3 regions of the Brevibacterium ihuae genome follow, and region 1 is predicted to be linked to each of the others. Evidence: predicted binding sites of a transcription regulator. Region 1 holds the regulator's gene; each other region holds the start of a gene.
The links. The regulator HrcA, encoded in region 1, represses chaperone genes, less so after heat shock. The targets are predictions, from matches to a motif close to TTNGCACTCGNNNNNNNCGAGTGCNAA.

Region 1 (7,292 bases):
CTTCCGCGACGGGATCCGGGCGGAGCTCGACCTCTCCGTCCGGGTGCTCGAACGGGCCGCGGTGCCCGGCAGACCGGTGGAGACGGTGTTCTTCGGCGGAGGGACCCCCACCCTGCTCCCGGCCGAGGTGCTCGCCGGGGTGCTCGACGACATCCGGGCGCGCTTCGACCTCGCACCCGGCGCGGAGATCACCACCGAGGCCAACCCCGACACCCTGAGCCCGGCCTACCTCGCGATCCTCGCGGCGGCCGGATTCACCCGGGTGTCGCTCGGCATGCAGTCGGCGGTGCCGCATGTGCTCGCCACCCTCGATCGGACGCACGACGCCGCCCGGATCCCCGAGGTCGTCGCCTGGGTCAAGGACGCCGGCCTCGACGTCAGCCTCGATCTCATCTACGGCACGCCGGGGGAGTCGCTCGCCGACTGGGAGACCACGGTGCGGGCGGCCGTCGGATGCGCGCCCGACCACGTGTCCGCGTACTCGCTCATCGTCGAGCCGGGAACCCGGATGGGGATGCAGGTGCGCCGCGGGGAGCTGCCCATGCCCGACGACGACGACCTCGCCGACAAGTACGAGCTCGCCGAATCGCTCCTCGCTCCCGCCGGGTACGCCTGGTACGAGGTGAGCAACTGGGCCCGCGGGCCGGAGCACCGCTGCCGGCACAATCTCGCCTACTGGCGCAATGCGGACTGGTGGGGCTACGGGGCCGGGGCGCACTCGCACATCGGCGGCACGCGGTTCTGGAACGCCAAGCACCCGCGGGCCTGGGCGGACCGGCTGCGCGCGGGCGATTCGCCGGCGATCGGTCGGGAGGTGCTCGACGCGCCGGTCCGGGAGCTCGAGAGGATCATGCTCGCCGCCCGCATCGAGCACGGTCTCACGATCGCGTCGCTGCCGGCCGGGGCCCGCGCGACGGTGCAGGAGTTCGTCGCCGAGGGTCTGCTCGAGCGGTCCGCGGCCGAGGCCGGCCGCTGGGCGCCGACGCTACGCGGACGCCTCCTCGCCGACGCGATGGTCCGCAGGCTCGCCGATCACCTGGGGTGAGGCGGCCCGCCCGGGATCAACGGAAGAACGGGATCGCCGGGCGCAGACGGAGAACCGTGCCGGTGAACCCCGCGGCGGCTGCCGCGATCTCGGCGACGGTCCAGTAGAGCACGAAGAGGAGCGAGGGGAGCAGGAGGAGCGCGGCGCGCCCGTCGGTTGCCTCGGCGAGGGCGGCGACGACCATGCCGACGACGAAGACATAGGTCACGGCGGCGAGGGCGACGGTGATGACGAGGTTGAGCGACTGCCGGCAGTGCTCCCTGACGAAGGGCGATGCACGCCGACCGTAGGCGTAGTACATGATCACCGGGGCGAGGGCACCGAGGACGAGGGCGGTGAGGAGATGCATCGATCCGGCGACCGTCGTCTCGGTGGAGTCGGCGCGCCACAGTCCCTTCCCGCGCGAACCGTACGCCGCCTCGGGGATGAACCGGGAATCGAACGGCCCCCGCCGGCGGCGGAGCCGGTGCGAATCCGCTGGGCGGGCGCGCTCGTCACCGGATGAACTCGATGACGAGCGGGATGCGGTACCCCGCTCCCTCGTTCGCCTTGACGCACGCGATGATCTCGAAGGCGGCGAGGGCCAGCAGCGGGAGGAGCGCGGCGTAGACGATGACGAAGCCGAGCCCGAAGGTCACGAGCGCGAGGACGAAGCCGAGGATGCCGGACACGATGAATCCCGCGATCGTCCAGAGGAGATAGCTGATCTGGGCGTTGAGGGCATGGCGCGCATGATCGCGGATGAACGGCGACTCGTCCTTCTTGAGCACGAACAGCACGAGCGGCACGATGAATCCGGTGAGGAGGGCGCCGAGGTGGACGAACATCGCCATCTGGCGCTCGTCCGGATCGGCCTGCCAGTACCGGGCCGAACCCGGCCCGTGCGCGCCCACCGGATGGGGCCCGGTCAGCGGGACGCCCGCCCGGGCGGATCCCGGCGGCGGCCGGTGGAATGGGGGCTGGGCATGCGCAGGCTGCTGCGGGGGAGGGACGTGTCCGTGCGGGTGCGGGTGTGCCATGGGGAATCCGGGGGAGGGACGTGTCCGTGCGGGTGCGGGTGTGCCATGGGGAATCCTCTCGAGGGGCCGGGACGAGGACGCGCCCCGCTCCGGGGTTCGGCGCGGGGCGCGTGCGGTGGGTCGGATCAGGTCACTTGACCATGTCGGCCTTCATCGGGATCCGGTACCCCTCGCCCTTGTTCGCGGCGACGGCAGCGATGATCTCGAAGATCGCGTAGACGATCGCCGGGATGAAGGCGAGCCAGATCGTGAAGATGCCGATGATGACGAACATCAGCGGGATGCTGATGAGCATGATGCCGTACATGAGGATGGCGTTCATGATCTGCGCGTTGAGCGACTGGCGTGCGTGCTCGCGGACGAAGGCGGACTCGTCCTTCTTCATGATGAACATGATGAGCGGCATGATCCAGCCGATGAGGAGGGTGCCGATGTGCGTCCACATCGCCGCCGAGCGCTCGGCCTCGGTGGGCTGCCAGAACTGTGCGGAGCCGGCGCCGTAGGCGTGCGGGGGCAGCGGGTGGCGCAGGCCCGGGCCCGGAGGCCGGCTCTGCTGCATCCCGCCCATCGCCGGCCGGCCGTAGGGCTGCTGGCCGTAGGACTGCGGCTGGGAGCCGTAGGGCTGCTGCGGCTGGGACCCGTATGCCGGCCCGCCCTGGGGCTGGGATCCGTACGCGGGTCCGCCCTGCGGCTGCGAACCGTACGGCTGCTGCGGTTGGGAGCCGTAGGGCTGCTGGGGCTGGGATCCGTACGCGGGTCCGCCCTGCGGCTGCGAGCCGTAGGGCTGCTGCTGGCCGGAGGTGTAGGTGGGGGGCATGGGTCGGCCGGGATCCTGGCCGTAGGGCTGCTGCGACATGCGGGGAACTTCCTTTCCGAAGCGGCGCGCACGGATGCGGTACGGTCCTACGCTATGCCACCGCGCCTCTCGGCGCATGCCCCGGGTGTTCCGATTCGGCCACACCGGCGGTCGGCCGGGCGGTCCGGGGGACCGGCGACCGGCCTCAGCCCGCCTCCGGATCCACCGTGACGAAGTCGATGAGCTCCTCGACCCGACCGGAGAGCGCCGGGTCGACGTCGGCGATCGTCGACACCGAGCGGAGTATCCGCTGCCAGGCGCGGGCCACGTCGCGGTGGTCGCGGGCCGGCCAGCCGATCCGCCGCAGCACGCCGGTCTTCCAGTCCTCGCCGCGCGGCACCGCGGGCCAGGCCGGGATCCCCACCACGGCGGGACGCACCGCCTGCCAGATGTCGACGTAGGGGTGGCCGATGACGTGCACCACCCCGGCGAAGCGCGGATCCCGGGTCACCGCATCGGCGATGCGCATCTCCTTCGTTCCCGCGACGAGGTGATCGGCCAGGATCCCCACGCGGTGGTCCCGGTCGGGTGCGAACTCCGCGAGCTTCGCGGCGACGTCGTCGAGCCCGCCGAGCGGCTCGACGACGACCCCCTCGACCCGCAGGTCGTCGCCCCAGATCTTCTCGACGAGCTCGGCGTCGTGCTTGCCCTCGACCCAGATCCGGGAGCCGCGCGCCACCCGGGCGCGGGCCTCGGGCACGGCCACCGAGCCCGAGGCGGTCCTCCGGGGCGCGCGGGTGCGCGGTGCGGGGCGGACGAGCCGCACGGGAGCGCCGTCGATGAGGTATCCGGGGCCCAGCGGGAACGGGCGGGACCGACCGCGCCGGTCCTCGAGATGGACGACGTGCCCGGCGGTCGTCTTCTCGAAGCCGACGACGGCTCCGACCCAGCCGCTCTCCGCATCCTCGACGACGAGGCCGGGGGCGACGGGCACCTCGCGCGATTCCGGGCGTCGGCGGCTCCGGGGCGAGGAGGCCGACAGCACATCGCGGCCGTAGGGGTCGTGGTAGGTCATCCGGCCACTGTAGACGGCGAACGGCGGGATGCGCGGGAGGTCGGCGCGGGGGCGGCGCCGGTTTTGGGGGTCGTCGGCACTCCGGCGTAGGATTGGCACTCGAATCGTCGGAGTGCCAGAAGGGGGAGCGTGATGAATGACGGCCGCCGCGCCCGCGTGCTGCGGGCGATCGTCGAGGACTACGTCGCCACCAACGAACCCGTCGGCTCCAAGGCGCTCGTCGAGCGCCACGGGCTCCAGGTCTCCTCGGCCACGATCCGCAACGACATGGTCGCGCTCGAGCAGGAGGGCCTCATCGCCCAGCCCCACACCTCGGCCGGGCGGATCCCGACGGACAAGGGCTACCGGATGTTCGTCGACCGGCTCGACGAGGTCAAGCCGCTGTCGGCGGCGGAGAAGCGGGCGATCGCCCGGATCATCGAGCGGCCCGTCGACATCGACGACATGCTCGACCGGACCGTGCGGCTCCTCGCCTCGCTCACCCACCAGGTCGCCGTCGTCCAGTACCCGATGGCGACGACCTCCCGGGTCAAGCACCTCGAGTTCGTCGACATCGCTCCGCACCGGCTCCTCGTCGTCCTCATCACCGACTCCGGGCAGGTCGAGCAGCGCATCGTCGACACCGGGGCCCCGCTCGGGGAGACGGAGATCGCGCTGCTCCGCGACGCCTTCAACGATGCGCTCGACCGGGTCCGACTCGACCGGGTCGCGGCGGCATGCGAATCGGCGGCGGTGCCGCCGGTGCTGCGCGACACCGCCGCGGCGATCGGCGAGGTCATCAGCGATCTCGCCCGCTCGACCCGGCAGGACCGGCTCGTCATGGCCGGGACGGCGAACCTCGCCCGCTCCGGCCGGGACCTCGGCGCCCACATCGGCCCCCTGCTCGAGGCGTTCGAGGAGCAGGTCGTCCTGCTCAAGCTGCTGACCTCGATGGTCGCCGAGACCGGCCGGGTGAGCGTGCGCATCGGGCGGGAGAACCCGGTCGAGTCGTTCGCCGGCACCTCGGTCGTGGCGACCGGCTACGGCACCGACGACTCCGAGGCCAAGCTCGCCGTGCTCGGCCCCACCCGCATGGACTACCCGACCACGATGGCCGCAGTGCGCGCCGTCGCCAAGTACGTCTCCGTCATCCTCTCGGAATAGCAAAGGACCTCGCGTGAGCGATCACTACGCAACCCTCGGCGTCGAACGCGACGCCACCCCCGACGAAATCAAGAAGGCCTACCGCAAGCTCGCCCGAAAGCTCCACCCCGACGTCAACCCGGGGCACGAGACCGAGTTCAAGGAGGTCGCCGTCGCCTACGAGATCCTCTCGGATCCGAACAAGCGGAGGAACTACGACCTCGGCGGCTCGGGCTCCGGGCAGGGCTTCGGCGGAGGCGACTTCGGCGGCTTCTCCGACCTGTTCGAGACCTTCTTCGGCGGAGGCATGGGCGGCGGCCGTCCGCAGCCGGCCTCCCGCCGCCGCCGCGGCAAGGACGCGCTCATCGAGGTCGAGATCGACCTCGAGACCGCCGTGTTCGGCGGCACCGAGACCATCGAGATCGTCACCGCCGAGGCCTGCGGGACCTGCGACGGTGAGGGCGCCCGGCCGGGCACCTCGGCGGAGACCTGCTCCCTGTGCCACGGCACCGGCAGCATCCAGCAGATGACCCGCACCCTGCTCGGGCAGATGGTGACGAACCAGACCTGCAACAACTGCGGCGGCTACGGCACCCGCATCACCGACCCGTGCACGAACTGCGGCGGCGACGGCCGCGTGCGCGCCGAGCGCTCGCTGCCCGTCCGGGTCCCCGCCGGGGTGTCCGACGGCGTGCGCATCAAGCTCGCCGGCCAGGGTGAGGTGGGTCCCGGCGGCGGTCCGGCCGGCGACCTCTACCTCGAGATCTCCGTCGCCGACCACCCGGTGTTCACCCGCGACGGCGACCACCTCCGCTGCACCCTCACCGTGCCGATGACCGCGGCCGCGCTCGGCTCCGCGGTCCGGCTCGAGACCTTCGACGGCACGCAGACGATCGAGATCGAGGCCGGGCTGCAGTCCGGCACGGTCAAGCGGCTCGCCGGGCTCGGCGCCACCCGCCTGCGGCACGGTTCGCGCGGGGACCTCCTCGTCACCGTCGTCGTCCAGACGCCGGCCAAGCTCGACTCCCGACAGCGCGAGCTGCTCGAGCAGCTCGCCGAGGCCCGCGACGAGGTCGAGCCCGAAGCGCTCGTCGGAGAGCCCTCGAAGAGCCGCTTCAGCAGGATCCGCGAACGGTTCGCCGGCCGGTGACGCTGCCCGTCTACCTCGCGGCGGATCTCGCCGGGGCCGCCCCGGGAGCGCGGCTCGACTGCGGTCCCGAGGTCGCCGGGCACGCGGTGCGGGTGCGCCGGATGCGGGTGGGGGAGTCCCTCCAGCTCGTCGACGGCCGCGGCCTGCGGATCACCGGCACCCTCGTCGAGGCCGCGCCGGATGCCCTCACGCTCGAGGTCGCCGCGGTCGCGCGCGAACCCGAGCCGGATCCCGCTCTCATCCTCATCCAGGCGCTCGCCAAGCAGGACCGCGACCTCCAGGCGATCGAGGCCGCGACCGAGGTCGGCGTCGACGGCGTGGTCCCCTGGGCCGCGCAGCGCTCGATCGCCGACTGGCCGGCGAAGAAGCACGCGAAGATGGCCCAGAAGTGGGAGAACACGCTCCGCGCGGCGACCCTGCAGGCACGCCGCAGCCGCGTGCCCGCACTCGAGGAGCTGCGGCGCGGCACCAGCCTCGTCGAGGCGATTCTGCCCGGCGACCACGTGCTCGTCCTCCACGAGGAGGCCGAGGCGCACCTGCCCACCGGACTCGCACAGGCGCCCCGGGACGCCCGGCGGATCGTCCTCGTCGTCGGACCCGAGGGCGGGATCGCTCCGGAGGAGATCGCCGCCTGCACCGCGACGGGAGCGGTGCCGGTGCGCCTCGGCGACACCGTGCTCCGCGCCTCCTCGGCCGGGCCCGTGGGACTGGCGCTGTGCCAGACCCTGCTCGGCCGCTGGGCCGACCCGCCCGCCGCCCCGGACCCGAACGGATAGACTGACGCCGGTGCACACCGCAGCGAAAGGACACCCTCTGAACGTCGACACCCAGCCCTCCCGGGTCCGCCTGTCCGTCCCGGACGGCATCGATCTCGTCTCCCTCTTCGGCCCGGCCGAGGCCAATCTGCGCACGCTCGAGGAGCTCGCGCCGGACGCCTCCATCCACTGCCGCGAGCGCGACCTCACCGTCGAGGGCCCGGCGGCGACCGTCGATGCGCTCGTCGCGACCGTCGGCGAGCTCAAGAAGCTCGTGGCGGCCGGCCACCGGATCGACCCGGAGACCGTCGAGCGGGTGCACCGGATGGA
Region 2 (7,292 bases), on a different contig from region 1:
GGTCCTCAACTCCCTGCTCGAGAACCCCGCGGCCTACGCCGCGGATCCGATCCTCATCAAGCGGCTGCGGCGCATCCGCGACAGCCGCCAGCGCGATCGCGCGCAGGCGCGGATCGCGAGGTAGCGCATGGCCGAGTACCCCAGGGACGAGTTCGACGACCTCGCGCCGACGGGCCGCAAGGGCGCCCACCGGCGCGACGGCGGTCCGACGACGCAGGCCGGGGCCATCGCCCTCGTCGCGATCCTTGCGATCGCCGCGCTCCTCCTCGTGCTCGGCGCGATCAACATCATCCGGTCCTCGACCGCGGACCCCGAGGAGCAGGTCGCCGAGCAGGCGCCCACGGCAGAATCCACCGCGGACCCGACGGCGGAGGAGGATACCTCGGTCGACATCGATCAGGTCGAGAAGACCGCCGAGGTCACCGTGCTCAACGCCTCCGGCGTCTCCGGTGCCGGAGGAGCGTTCGGCGACGCCGTCGAAGAGGCCGGCTGGACCTTGGGCCGGGTGGGCAACCACTCGACCTCCGACACCGTGTCCTCGATCCACTACGCCGACGAGGCCTCCGCCGAGGAGGCCCAGGCCCTGGGCGAGCTGCTCGGGATCGCCGACATCGAGCTCTCCGAGGAGTTCACCGGCGACATCACCGTCGTCGTGTGCTCGGACATCGCGAACGATCCGCCCGCCCCGGCGGGGACCGGAGACGCCGCAGAGGACACCGGAGCCTGAACGCAGCCCTCTCCGGAGTGTGCCCCTCACCTGCGATGACATCGCCCGCTCTGCGGCAAGTCCGGTTGTCGGGAAGAGGCGACGGGGGACGCCGTTCGCCGAAAGTTCATCAAGGCGGCTTGTTTTGGCCCGGCCCCGGGTCTAGGATTGGTGACAGTCAGCTGAAGCCCGGAGTGGCTTCCGTTACATCTTTTCAGTCGCGTGACACCTGTGCGGCAGTGACGAAGTATCGGCGCCGGTGCGGAGCTTCAGGGGCTGTTTCAATGCGCATCACGCGCGCTTTCAGTTGTTTTGGAGAAATAATGGCGCAAGGTACTGTCAAGTGGTTCAATGCCGAAAAGGGATACGGTTTCATCACCGTTGACGGCGGCGAGCAGGATGTCTTCGTCCACTGGTCCGCGATCCAGATGGACGGCTACCGTTCGCTGGAAGAGGGTCAGCAGGTCGAGTTCGAGGTCGGCCAGGGCGACAAGGGCCCGCAGGCGGAGTCCGTGACTCTCGCCTGATCGGCAGACACAGACAGTGGACCGGGGGTTTCGACCCCCGGTTTTCTGTTGCCCGGAAGCGGGTCGGGGACACCCGGCCCGCATTTGCACTCGGTGGGTGAGAGTGCTAAATCTAGTACCGGTGTGACTCGCCTCCGCGCAGCGGACCGAGCGCCGCTGTGGAAGGGAATCAGCGGAACGAGGTCCGGCCGTCGCGGGCACTGCGGAGACGAGATCGACAATCCACCCCGTACAGGGAGGACCCCAGCCACTATGGCAAAGCTCATTGCATTCGACGAAGAAGCACGTCGCGGACTCGAGACCGGGCTCAACACCCTGGCCGACGCCGTCAAGGTGACGCTCGGACCGCGCGGCCGCAACGTCGTGCTCGAAAAGAAGTGGGGAGCGCCGACCATCACCAATGACGGCGTCTCCATCGCCAAGGAGATCGAACTCGAGGATCCGTACGAGAAGATCGGTGCGGAACTCGTCAAGGAGGTCGCCAAGAAGACCGACGACGTCGCTGGCGACGGCACCACCACCGCCACCGTGCTCGCCCAGGCGCTCGTGCGCGAGGGTCTGCGCAACGTGGCCGCCGGAGCGGATCCGCTCAGCCTCAAGCGCGGCATCGAGAAGGCCGTCGCAGCGGTGACCGAGAAGCTCCTCGCGTCCGCCGTGGACGTGGACTCCAAGGAGCAGATCGCCGCGACCGCCGGCATCTCCGCAGGCGACCCCGCGATCGGCGAGCTCATCGCCGAGGCGATCGACAAGGTCGGCAAGGAGGGCGTCGTCACCGTCGAGGAGTCGAACACCTTCGGCCTCGAGCTCGAGCTCACCGAGGGCATGCGCTTCGACAAGGGCTACATCTCCGGCTACTTCGTCACCGACACCGAGCGCCAGGAGACGGTGCTCGAGGATCCCTACATCCTCATCGTCAACTCGAAGATCTCCAACGTCAAGGATCTGCTCCCGGTCCTCGAGAAGGTGCAGCAGTCGGGCAAGCCGCTGTTCATCATCGCCGAGGACGTCGAGGGCGAGGCGCTCGCCGTGCTCGTCGTCAACAAGATCCGCGGCACCTTCAAGTCCGTCGCCGTCAAGGCTCCCGGGTTCGGCGATCGCCGCAAGGCCCAGCTCGCCGACATCGCGATCCTCACCGGCGGACAGGTCATCGCGGAGGAGGTCGGCCTCAAGCTCGAGAACGCCACCGTCGACCTGCTCGGCACCGCGCGCAAGGTCGTCATCACCAAGGACGAGACCACCATCGTCGAAGGTGCGGGTGACTCGGACGAGATCGCCGGCCGCGTGGCCCAGATCCGCACTGAGATCGAGAACTCGGATTCCGACTACGACCGCGAGAAGCTGCAGGAGCGCCTGGCCAAGCTGGCCGGCGGTGTTGCGGTCATCAAGGCCGGAGCCGCGACCGAGGTCGAGCTCAAGGAGCGCAAGCACCGCATCGAGGATGCCGTGCGCAACGCGAAGGCCGCGGTCGAGGAGGGCATCGTCGCCGGCGGCGGCGTGGCCCTCATCCAGGCCGGCAAGACCGCCTTCGAGACCCTCCAGCTCGAGGGCGACGAGGCGACCGGTGCGCAGATCGTCAAGGTCGCCATCGACGCCCCGCTCAAGCAGATCGCGGTCAACGCCGGTCTCGAGCCCGGCGTCGTGGCGGAGAAGGTGCGCCACCTCGAGGCCGGCCACGGCCTCAACGCCGCCACCGGCGAGTACGAGGACCTGCTCGCCGCAGGCATCAACGACCCGGTCAAGGTGACCCGCTCCGCGCTGGAGAACGCCGCCTCGATCGCCGGTCTGTTCCTCACCACCGAGGCCGTCGTCGCCGACAAGCCGGAGCCCGCTCCGGCGATGGGCGGAGACATGGACGGCATGGGCGGAATGGGCGGCATGATGTGATCCGGCCCCACGGCTGATCCGCTGCCCTGCCGCAGCCCGGAGCCCCGGTGCGTCCCTCGGACGCACCGGGGCTCCGTCGTCCGTGCTCGCGGTCGCGCGCGCCGAGGTTCGTGCTCGTGTGGTCGCGAACGCCGAGGTCCGGAGACGCAGTCGCCTGACCCGTACCGGTCGCCTCGCGGAGCCGCGGTCTCAGCTTTCGCCGGTGCGCCGGCGGATCTCCCGGCGGCGCTCCCGGCGCGCGTCGCGGGAGGATTCGGGGCGGTACCGGAACACCCGGGGGTTCGCCTCGATCTCGGCCTGGGCCCGGGGATCGCCGAGCTTCGCCCGCGCGCGGACGGTGAGCATCTCGCGCTTGCGCCGAATGATCGACTGCTTCGACGAGAGCGTGGTGACGACGCCGATCCCGGTGCCGAGGATGACGAACAGCGGCCAGAAGAAGATCAGGCTGCCTGCCGCGATCGAGGTGATGGCCCAGATGAGCACGGTGATGAGCGAGGGGGTCGCGGCACCCGCGAGCGCGGTGCGCAGATCGGAGCGGTAGAGCTCGAGCGCAGCGGCGTCGATCGCCTCGGGGGTGGTCGGCGTGCCCTCGTACTCGTCGAGCGCGGCGAGCTCGGGGCGCACCGCGAGCGTGCTGCCGGGGAGCGTCTCCGGGGCGCGGACGAGGTCCTCGATGAGCGGGACGACCTCGCCGAGCTCGCGGATCCCGGCGGCCGCATCGAGGCGCTCGCCGTGCTCGTCGAGATCGATGAGGCCCTGAGCGAGCGCGTCGTTGAGGATCTCGAACACGGCGCTGCGGTCCGCGTCCGACGCGCGCAGCCGGCTGTCCGCGCGGGGATCCGCGCTGAACGACGACCAGAGGGATCCGTCGAGAGCCATACGGTCAGACTACTCCCCGCGCGCGGCTACCATCGAGGTGTGGATCCCGTCGTCGTGCTCATCGTCGTCTTCGTCTTCGTCGGCGCCCTCATGCAGCGGACCACCGGGATGGGGTTCGCCCTCGTGGCCGGACCGTTCCTCGTCGTCCTCCTCGACCCGGTGCCGGGCGTCGTCCTCGTCAATCTGTGCGGCGTCGTCTCCTCGACGATCGTCCTGTCGCGGACCTTCCGCGAGATCCAGTGGCCCCGCGCCTGGGTGATGGCCGTCGGCGCGCTCGTCGGCACGGTCCCGGGAGCGCTCCTGACCTCGGTGCTGCCCGGCTGGGCGGTCCACGTGTTCATCGGCGTCCTCGTCGTCGCAGCCCTCACCGTCTCCCTGCTCGGCAGCCGCTACGCCAGGCCCGTCGCGCCGACCCCGGGGCGGACGGCGACCGCCGGGTTCTTCTCCGGGTTCATGAGCGGCTCCGCCGGTGTGGGCGGCCCCGCGGTGAGCGTGTACGCGATCATGACCCGCTGGGAGCAGCGGCCCTTCGCCGCCACCCTGCAGCCGTACTTCATCATCACCGGCATCGCCGCCGTCGTCGCCAAGGTGCTGTTCGACGGCCGCCACGCGATCCCCGAGCTGCCCGTGGTCATCTGGCTCGCGATCCTCGCGGCCCTCGTCCTCGGCCAGGTCGCGGGCGAGTTCGTGTCGCGCGTGCTGCCGGTGGGCATCGCCCGGATCATCATGATCGTGCTCGCCTTCGGCGGCGGCCTGCTCACCCTCGTCATCGGCCTCACCGAGGTATTCGCCGGCTGAGCCCGGCCGGTGCCCGTCCGGAGACCGGTGGTCTGCACGCCGCTGAGCGGCGCTCGCACGCCGTCCGCTCGCGGCCGTTCGCGAGGCCCGGATACGGGGCATGAGTGCAGGTCGGACACAGAGCCCTGCCAGGTTGACCGCCGATAATCGAAGGCAGTCCGAGACATCGAAAGCACCCGGGAAGGGTTCGGCAATGGGATACGTGTTCCTCGCTCTGCTCGTCATCATCGGCGTCGCCTTCTTCATCGGCTCCCGGCGGGAGCGGAACCGTGCTCTGGAACAGCGCACCGCCGAGTTCGAGCTCGTCCGCTCCACCGCCGCGGAGGACGTCACCTCGTTCGGCGAGGAGGTCGCCGATCTCGACATCGTCACCACCGGCGTCGAGCTCGACGAGGGAGGTCGGCAGGACTACCAGCGGGCGATCGATGCCTACGACACCGCGAAGGAGACCCTCGAGAGGGTCGACGATCCCGAGGACATCCGCCACGTCACCGAGGCGCTCGAGGACGGCCGCTACGCCGCGAAGTGCGTCCGCGCCCGAGTGGAGGGCAAGCCGCTGCCGGTGCGCCGCCCGCCCTGCTTCTTCAACCCGCAGCACGGCCCCTCGGTGCAGGACATCGACTGGGCGCCGGTCGGCGGACAGCCCCGCCCGGTGCCGGTCTGCGCCGCCGACGCCGAGCGCGTGGCGGTCGGAGCGGAGCCCGCGGTGCGCAAGGTCGTCACCGGGGACGGGTACTCGCGCCGCGCCTACTGGGAGGCAGGCCCGGCCTACGCCGAGTACAACCGCGGCTACTTCAACTCCTATGCCGGATCCGGGCTCCTGCCCGGCGTGCTCATGGGCGCGATGATGTTCGGCGGCTTCGGCGGGGGCTGGGACGGTTCCTACGCCGACGGCTACCAGGACGGCCTCGGGGCCGGTGAGGGCGGCGGTGCCGAGGACGCCGGCGGTTTCGGCGACGAGGACATGGGCGGCGATTTCGGCGGGGGCTTCGACTTCGGATTCTGATCCGGCGGCCGGGAGCGGAATCCCGCTCGACCCGGTACAGTCGTCAACGCGGTGCCCGCCCAACGCCGCACCGCAGAATCGATGACGCCGACACCCGCCGGAGGACAGCACACGATGGAGACCGTCGAGATCCGGGACGAGAGCATCACGCTCGGCCAGGCGCTCAAACTGCACGGCGTGGCCGAGAACGGTGCGCTGGCCAAGCAGCTCATCAGCACCGGCGAAGTGAAGGTCAACGGCGACGTCGAGACCCGGCGAGGCCGGAGCCTGGTGCCCGGCGACGAGGTCGGCGTGCTCGGCGTGACCTTCGCCATCGCTCAGGCGGAGTGACCGGCGGGCGCATCCGGACGCCGGCTTCCGGAGGTGCGCTCCCGGATCAGCCCGCGGGATGCATGCCCGGTGCGTCCCACACCGGCGACCACTTCGAGAGGTCCGATTCGATCCTGAGCTCCTGCGACACGATGCCGCGGATCTGGATCTCGCGCGCGGTGTCCCGGGTGTGGCGCCCGGTCTGCACGAACGGGTAGAAGGTCCCGCGCTTGTAGAGGTAGACGAGAGCGGCCTGCGCGCCCTCGGCGTCGGCGAAGTAGAGCGTCGAGCACAGGAGCATCGGGCCGAAGCCCTGGATCTCGAGCGAGGAATTCACCGCGTGAACGTTCGTCACGAGGTTGGAGATGTCCGCGTCCGCGTCGGTGATGACCTGCCAGGTGTACCCGTAGCCGTCGTTCTCCTGCCGCACGGTGCAGGCGGGGTCCTTGGCGATGAGCGCGCGCGACTCCTGCTCGACCTGGGCGAACGCCCCGCCCTCGACCTCGCGGAACGCCACCGCGGCGGTGCCGGTGGGCCGCAGCCCGCTCGCCACCTCGAGGGTGAGCGCGGCCGGGGGGAGGGCGAAGAGGTCGTCGAGATTGGCCTTCCGCGGCGTGCTGCGTCCGAGCAGGGCATCGAGGAATCCCACGGGGGAGCCTCCTTTCACATCGGGCGGGAGAGCTCCTGGGAGATCCGCTGCAGCTGGGCGAGCCGCTGTTCGAGGCTCGGGTGGGTGCTGAGGAACTGGACGACGTCGCGGCCGTTCGCGGCAGGGATGAGCGCGAGGTGATTCGCGCCGGACGAGGCGCGCAGGTCCTGCGCGGGGATCCGGCCCATCTCGCCGCTGATCTTGGTGAGTGCCGAGGCGAGAGTCGAGGGGCTGCCGGTGAGATAGGCGGCGGCGCGGTCGGCGGCGAGCTCGCGGTAGCGCGACAGCACGCGGATGAGGACGAAGCTCAACGCATAGACGACGACGCCGACGAGCACCATGGCGAGCTGGATCGGGATCCCGCCGGTGTTCGAGTTCCCGCGGCCGCGGCCGCCCCCGACGTAGAGGAAGCTGCGCATCATGAGGCCGGCGATGACGCCGGTGACCCCGGCGACTGTCATCACCGTGACGTCGCGATGGGCGACGTGGGAGAGCTCGTGGGCGAGCACCGCCTCGACCTCGGCCGGTTCGAGC
Region 3 (7,292 bases), on a different contig from region 1:
GCAGGGTCGGCAGTGGTCGGGAAGCCGAGGGTGGTCATGGCGCCGGAGGTGAGCGCGGTCCCGCCGGTGAGCCCGATTCCGGCGGTGGTCGTGGCGTCAGCGGCAATCGCCGATCCGGCGACGATCGTGGATCCGGCCGCTGCACGGACGCCACCGCCGCCGATGCCGCGGGGCACGGACAGCGAGCCGGGCGCGGTGGCAGGGATCGCCTCGGGCCCGGCACCGGGTTTGGGGTGGCCGCCGGGTCCGGGGTGACCGCCGGTCGCGGCACCGAGCTCGGGGACGAATCCGCTCTCCTGAGTCGTGTCCGCCTCCCGGTGGAGCAGCATCCGCATCTCCGCCTGTGCCGCGGCGACCGCCGCCTCGACGAGCGGCTGGCTGTGGCGGGCGACCGCCTTCTCGTCCCCGGTGAGATCGACGACGCCGAGGATCCGCCGGGTGCGGGGATCGCGGATCGGCACCGCGGTGCAGCTCCACGGGTGGACGGAGCGCGCGAAGTGCTCGGGCCCGGTGATCTGGACCGATGACCCGGTGGCGAGCGCGGTCCCCGGGGCCGAGGTCCCGATCGACTCCTCCGACCAGTCCATCCCCGGCTCGAACCCCATGCCCGCGGCCCGGCGAAGTGCGTCGTCGTCCCCGAGGATCCAGAGCATCCGGCCGTGGGCATCGGCGATCGCGACGAGCAGACCGGTGCCCGCGGCGGGCGCGGCGTGCAGCTGCTCGAACACCGGGAGGACGTGCCGGAGCGGGTGGGCACTGCGCGCCTCGGCGAGGGCGGAGGCGTCGAAGGCGTGGACCGGCCGACTCCGCTCGGGGTCGCGCCGGTGGTCGAGGGACCGCTGCCACGAGGAGCGCACGATCTCGCGCAGGCCGCTCACCGCGGTCAGTCGACCGGTGTCGAGCTGCTCATGGGCACTGAGCACATTCGACGGGTTCGCCATCGTCGGGCACCTCGCAGGGGATCCGCGGCGCGCATCGACGCGCCGGTCCGGCGGACGACGGTGTCCGCGGGTGCCACCAGTGTAGGCGCGAACCCGGCGCCCGACCAGGTTCGGCGGCGATCCCGCTGGTCGCCGGACTGCACAGCACGGCAGGCCACCCTGTACTCTGTGAGAACTCGGACCGCTTGCTGAAAGGCTCCTGAGATGTCTCCTTCGACCGTCGGCCTCGCCCTCCTTCTCCTCGGCATCTTCGCGATCGTCGGCACGCTGATCCGTGTCAGGAGCCGCAGGACCCAGAAGCTCTTCCTCCCGGTGTCGATCATCGCCGGGTTCATCGCGCTCATCCTCGGGCCCGAGGTGCTCGGCCGGCTCGCCGGTCTCGTCGGCCTCGACGCGCTCACCGAGGGCGGTCTGTTCGGCGCCGACGTGATGAGCGTGTGGTCCGAGCTCCCCGGCCTCCTCATCTCGGTCGTCTTCGCCACGATGTTCCTCGGCGAGGCCATCCCCTCCCCCAAGCGCGCGGTCACCCTGCTCGGCCCGCAGCTGTCCCTCGGCGTGACCTTCGGCGCCGGTCAGTACGTCGTCGGCATCCTCGTCGCAGTGCTCCTCCTCGTCCCTCTCTTCGACATCAGCCCGATGTTCGGCGCGCTGATCGAGATCGGCTTCGAGGGCGGGCACGGCACCGCGGCCGGCATGGCCCCGGTGATGGCGGAGCTCGGCTTCGAGGAGGGCGGCGACCTCGCGCTCGCGATGGCCACCGTCGGCATCGTCAGCGGCATCCTCATCGGCGTCATCGCGGTCAACTGGGCGGCCCGCACCGGGCACTCGCAGTTCCTCGACTCGAAGGCCGAGCTGCCCGAGGACGAGCAGCGCGGCGTCTACGCCGGCGACGACCAGCCCTCGGGCGGCAAGCTCACCGTGCGGGCCTCCTCGCTCGAATCCCTCACCCTCCACATCGGCATCGTCGGGCTCGCCATCGTCATCGGCCAGCTCCTCCTCATGGGCATGCAGGCGATCGAGCGCGCACTGTGGGCCGACTTCGTCGAGATCTTCGCCTACGTCCCGCTGTTCCCCCTCGCCATGCTCGGTGGAGTGATCATCCAGCTCGTCATCGACCGGACCGGACGCGGCGACCTGCTCGACCGCGGGACCATGGAGCGGATCCAGGGCGCCTCGCTCGACCTCCTCATCATCGCGGCGCTCGCCACGCTGTCCCTCGATGCGATCGCGAACAACTTCGGTCCCTTCGCGATCCTCGCCGTCGTCGGCATCGCGTGGAACGTGTTCGTCCTCTTCGTGCTCGCCCCGCGCTACATCTCCCGCTTCTGGTTCGAGCGCGGCATCGGCGACTTCGGCCAGTCGATGGGCGTCACCGCGACCGGCCTTCTCCTCATGCGGATGGCCGACCCGAACCGGAAGAGCCCGGCCTACGAATCGTTCGGCTACAAGCAGCTCGTGTTCGAGCCGTTCTTCGGCGGCGGCATCATCACCGCGGCCGCGATCCCGCTCATCGTGCAGTTCGGACCGTTCCCGTTCCTCATCGGCATGAGCATCCTGCTCATCGCCGCGATCCTCTCCGGACTGCTGTACTTCGGCAGGAACCCCCGCTTCGGCGACTTCGAGACCAAAGCCGACTGACCGGAGCCCGGTTCGATCCTGTGCCCGGCACGGCCCTGCACCCCCGACTCGGCCTACCCGTCCACCCGGCACGGCCCTGCACCTCCGACTCGGCCTACCCGTCCACCCAGCACGGCCCTGCACCTCCGAGACTCGGCACGGCCCTGCACCCCCGAGACCCTGCACGGCCCTGCACCCCCGACACCCGGCACGATTTACCCGTCCACCCGAGACGCACCTCCGGCACCCGGCACCCCCTGATGCCTCCGCACCCATCGACTGGTCACTTGTGGTCGGATACTCGCGAGTACTCGGCCGAATGTGACCACTCGAGTTGCCCCACCGGGAACGTGCGTCCAGGGCCTCAAGGGGTATGTCCCGAGGCTTCTGTATGTGTCTCAGAGCCTTCCGGGTGCATGCCTCCAGCGCCTCCGGCACCTCTGATGCCCCCGTACCCGTCGAGTGGTCACTTGTGTTCGGATACTCGCGAGTACTCAACCGAACTTGAACACTCGACGCGTGGTGTCGCTCACCTGACAGGAAGAGGCAACCTTCGGATGGGTAAGTTCAGTCGTCCTCGGTGGTGCGAAGTCCGCGGCCGACGGACAGGAGCTCGATCTCGGGGCGCTCGGCCACCAGCCGCTCGACCGAGTCGAGGACCCGCACCACGTGCTCCCTGTCCGCTCCCACGGCCGAGGCGCCGATCGCCGCGCGGCGATGCAGGTCGAGGTGGTCGACCTCGCCGACGCTGACCTGGAACCTGCGTCGCACCTCGGCGATGATGGGCCGCACGACCGAGCGCTTGGCCTTGAGCGAGTGCACGTCCCCGAGGCGCAGGTCGACCTCGATCCATCCCATCCACATGGTTCCAGGGTGGCAGACGCGGCCTCCTGAATGCGCTGCGGGCCCGGAACCGCAGTTCCGGGCCCGCAGCGGTCTCACCTCATGGGGTGATCACCGAAGGGTGCGGGGCGACGATCAGTCGTCGTCCTCGTCCTCCTTCTTCTCGACCACGAGGGTCTCGGTGGTGAGCACGAGGGCCGCGATCGAGGCCGCATTGCGCAGCGCCGAACGGGTGACCTTGACCGGGTCGATGATGCCGGCGCCGATGAGGTCGCCGTACTCGCCGGTCGCGGCGTTGTAGCCCTGGCCGGACTCGAGCTCCGCGACCTTCGAGGCCACGACGTAGCCGTCCTGGCCCGCGTTCTCGGCGATCCAGCGGAGCGGCTCGACGACGGCCTTGCGGAGGATGGCGACACCGGTGGCGGCGTCATCGCTCAGGCCGAGGTCGTTGCCCTCGAGCGCCTTGACGGCGTGGACGAGAGCGGAGCCGCCGCCTGCGACGACGCCTTCCTCGATGGCCGCACGGGTGGCGGACACGGCGTCCTCCACACGGTGCTTGCGCTCCTTGAGCTCCACCTCGGTGGCGGCGCCGACCTTGATGACCGCAACACCGCCGGCGAGCTTCGCCAGGCGCTCCTGCAGCTTCTCCCGATCCCAGTCGGAATCGGTGTTGGCGACCTCGCCGCGGATCTGCGCGACCCGGCCGGCGACGTCCTCATCGGATCCGGCACCGTCGATGACAGTGGTGGCGTCCTTGGTGATCGTCACGGTGCGGGCACTGCCGAGCTGCTCCAGGGTCACCTGGTCGAGCTTCATGCCCATGTCCGCGGTGATGACCTGGCCGCCGGTGAGGACGGCGAGGTCCTCGAGGATCGCCTTGCGGCGGTCGCCGAAGCCCGGGGCCTTGACCGCGGCGACGTTGAGGATGCCGCGGATCTTGTTGACGACCAGGGTCGACAGCGCCTCACCCTCGATGTCCTCGGCGATGATGAACAGCGGCTTGCCGGCCTGCTGCACCTTCTCGAGCACCGGGAGCAGATCCTGGATGTTCGAGATCTTACCCTGGTTGATGAGGATGTAGGGATCGCTGAGGACGGCTTCCTGGCGGTCGGCGTCGGTCACGAAGTACGGAGACAGGTAGCCCTTGTCGAACTGCATGCCTTCGGTGAACTCGAGCTCGACCGAGGAGGCCTGGCTCTCGTCGATGGTGATGACGCCGTCCTTGCCGACCTTGTCGAAGGCCTCGGCGATGAGCTCGCCGATCTCGTTCGACTGGGCGGACAGGGCTGCGACGTGGGCGATCTCCTGGGAGTCGGCCACCTCGCGGGCGATCTTCTTCAGCTGCTCCTCGACGACCTCGACGGCCTTCTCGATGCCGGTCTTGAGCTGACCGGGAGCAGCGCCTGCGGCCACGTTGCGCAGACCCTCGTGGACGAGGGCCTGGGCGAGCACGGTCGCGGTGGTGGTTCCGTCGCCGGCGACGTCGTTCGTCTTGGTGGCGACCTCCTTGGCGAGCTGGGCGCCGAGGTTCTCGTAGGGGTCGTCGAGCTCGACCTCGCGGGCGATGGTCACACCATCGTTGGTGATGGTGGGCGCACCCCACTGCTTGTCGAGCACGACGTTGCGGCCGCGCGGGCCGAGCGTCACCTTGACGGTGTTGGCGAGGACGTCCACGCCGCGCTCGAGCGCCTTGCGCGCCTCATCGTCGAACTGCAGAGTCTTGGGCATACGTCACTTCCTTGAGATTGCGTGTGGAATCCGGTGAACGGAGTGGAATCCGGTCGGAAGCGGTTCAGCCGATGACGGCGAGCACGTCGCGCGCCGACAGGACGAGGTACTCCTCGCCCTGGTACTTGACCTCGGTCCCGCCGTACTTGGAGTAGATGACCTTGTCGCCGACGTTGACGTCGAGCGGCACGCGGTTGCCGTTGTCGGCGACGCGACCGGGGCCCACGGCGACGACCTCGCCCTCCTGGGGCTTCTCCTTGGCGGTGTCGGGGATGACCAGACCGGAAGCGGTGGTCTGCTCAGCCTCGACCTGACGGATGACGAGCCGATCGTCGAGCGGCTTGATGGAGACCGACATGTTCGGCACTCTCCTTCGTAAGTAGTCGTTTCGAAATCCCGGGGTCGGGGCCGTTCCGGACGGCCGCGCAGGTGCGCGGACGCCCCGTTCGGATCCTGCCGGTCGCTCGTCGTCGCGGGTGCCGAGCAGCCGGATTCCGGCCCGGGGTCCTGTTAGCACTCACTGGTGTGCTGTGCTAATTCGACTCTAGATCCGGGCTTGGCACTCGGTCAACTCGAGTGCCAGAAACCGCCTCGGCCCATAGCGAACACGGCCGAGGTCCGGTGCGGCTGGGCAGACGGTCAGGCGGGGAAGCAGGCTGGCAGCGGCGAGGCGCACTGCCGACGGGACGCGGACCCCTGCCGGCTGGGGTGACCGGCGGGTAAGCATGCCGCTGGCGGGATGCGGACCCCTGGCGGCTCGGGGGCCCGAGGTCGGGGCCCGGGGCGAGCGTAGCGGGCCGGGAGCTCCACGGTCGGGCGACAGGTGCGGACGCACCCTGGCCCGAGGCCACGCGGGCCCCGAGTTCCGTCATCAGGTGACAGCCGCGGATGCGCGCCTGGCCCGAGGTTGCGTGCGGCGGCAGCTCCACGACCCGGCCACAGCGGCGGACCTACACCTGACCCGAGGTTGCGCGGGCCGGCAGCTCCACGACCCGGCCACAGCGGCGGACGTGCTCCAGACCCGAGGGTGCTCGAGCCGGGTGGAGGTCGCAACGTGGGAGCACATCGAAAGTGCAACGCATACTGCGATTGCACGCACGGACTGCGCATTCTGCGCCCGCCACTGCAGTTTTCGTCGCATGTCCACGGCACCCCTGAAGGCTGCGTCGGCAATCGCAGTTTCCGTCGCATGCTCACGGCACCCCTGAAGGCTGCGCCCGCCACCGCAGTTTCCGTCGCATGTCCACGGCACCGCCGAAGGTTTCGCCCGCCATCGCAGTTTCCGCTGCAGGGCAAGCGACGTGCTGACTGCTGGCGCATAGCCGGGAGCGATCCAGCTCCGGGGTGCACGTGATCTGGAACAGTCCGTCCCCGAAGTGCGGGCATACCGGAAGCCCGCGCCGACGAGCAGATTCCTGACAAACCGTTTGTCGCCCCGAGGTGCGGGCACCTGACAAGCCGCCGAACCAAGGCCAACCGAAGCGGCCCGAACCAAAGCCCTCCGACCCGAGGCCAGTCGACCCGATCCGAACCGAAGCTCACCGACCCCAACCCGGTCAGTGCACACGCCCGGGTTGCGGACGCCCGCCCTGCATTCTTGACGCCCGTCCTAAAATCGCCCTAGCGATCATTCACCGTGTCGTGAATCGCACGGTGAATCGCTCCGTGAACCGCACCAGTATCCCGGTCCGCGCGTCACCCGCCGGACCCACCGCTGAACACCGTCGTTTGGAGGCCCCATGTTCACCACGTCCGCCGAGATCTACGAGCACTCGTTCCGGATCCACGCCACCCGCACCGCCGTCCGCGAGGACGACCGCGAGTTCACCTATCGCGACATCTGGGCCTGGTCGGACGCGACGATCGATCTGCTCCGTGAGCTCGGCGTGCAGGAGGGCGACGTGGTCGCGATGTACGCCGGCAACCGCGCCGAGTGGATCGTCTACGATTCGGCCACCGCACGCCTCGGCGCGGTGAAGACCCCTGCGAACTACATGTCCGCGCTCGACACCGTGATCTACCAGCTCGAGTTCGCCGGCGCCTCGGTCGTCATCACCGACTATGAGCTCGGCAGCGCGCTCGCTGCACGCCTAGCAGAAGCACCCGGATCCGCCTCCCCGGACGCCGATGGCACCGCACCCGGTTCCGCCACCTCCTCCCCCG

Region 2: the regulator HrcA is predicted to act here: its motif matches at 1,317-1,343, upstream of groL (chaperonin GroEL).
Region 3: the regulator HrcA is predicted to act here: its motif matches at 5,686-5,712, upstream of groES (co-chaperone GroES).

Annotation. Positions count from the first base shown of each region.
Region 1 covers NZ_FXWZ01000002.1:225,359-232,650, forward strand. The annotation lists gene hemW (radical SAM family heme chaperone HemW) at 1-1,045, shown strand, start outside; gene C1A17_RS00980 (magnetosome magnetite crystal formation protein family) at 1,062-1,472, opposite strand; gene C1A17_RS00985 (DUF4870 domain-containing protein) at 1,540-2,064, opposite strand; gene C1A17_RS00990 (DUF4870 domain-containing protein) at 2,195-2,920, opposite strand; gene C1A17_RS00995 (DUF3097 family protein) at 3,066-3,935, opposite strand; gene hrcA (heat-inducible transcriptional repressor HrcA) at 4,068-5,078, shown strand; gene dnaJ (molecular chaperone DnaJ) at 5,092-6,207, shown strand; gene C1A17_RS01010 (16S rRNA (uracil(1498)-N(3))-methyltransferase) at 6,204-6,983, shown strand; gene C1A17_RS01015 (PhoH family protein) at 6,994-7,292, shown strand, end outside.
Region 2 covers NZ_FXWZ01000003.1:1,616,533-1,623,824, forward strand. The annotation lists gene C1A17_RS12555 (DUF3263 domain-containing protein) at 1-124, shown strand, start outside; gene C1A17_RS12560 (LytR C-terminal domain-containing protein) at 128-727, shown strand; gene C1A17_RS12565 (cold-shock protein) at 1,030-1,233, shown strand; gene groL (chaperonin GroEL) at 1,486-3,117, shown strand; gene C1A17_RS12575 (DUF1707 SHOCT-like domain-containing protein) at 3,307-3,996, opposite strand; gene C1A17_RS12580 (sulfite exporter TauE/SafE family protein) at 4,036-4,794, shown strand; gene C1A17_RS12585 (hypothetical protein) at 4,988-5,800, shown strand; gene C1A17_RS12590 (RNA-binding S4 domain-containing protein) at 5,915-6,130, shown strand; gene pspAB (PspA-associated protein PspAB) at 6,177-6,758, opposite strand; gene htpX (zinc metalloprotease HtpX) at 6,773-7,292, opposite strand, start outside.
Region 3 covers NZ_FXWZ01000003.1:1,750,645-1,757,936, reverse strand. The annotation lists gene C1A17_RS13165 (helix-turn-helix domain-containing protein) at 1-941, opposite strand, end outside; gene C1A17_RS13160 (sodium/glutamate symporter) at 1,146-2,579, shown strand; gene C1A17_RS13155 (DUF503 domain-containing protein) at 3,126-3,422, opposite strand; gene groL (chaperonin GroEL) at 3,537-5,129, opposite strand; gene groES (co-chaperone GroES) at 5,194-5,487, opposite strand; gene C1A17_RS14300 (AMP-binding protein) at 6,869-7,292, shown strand, end outside.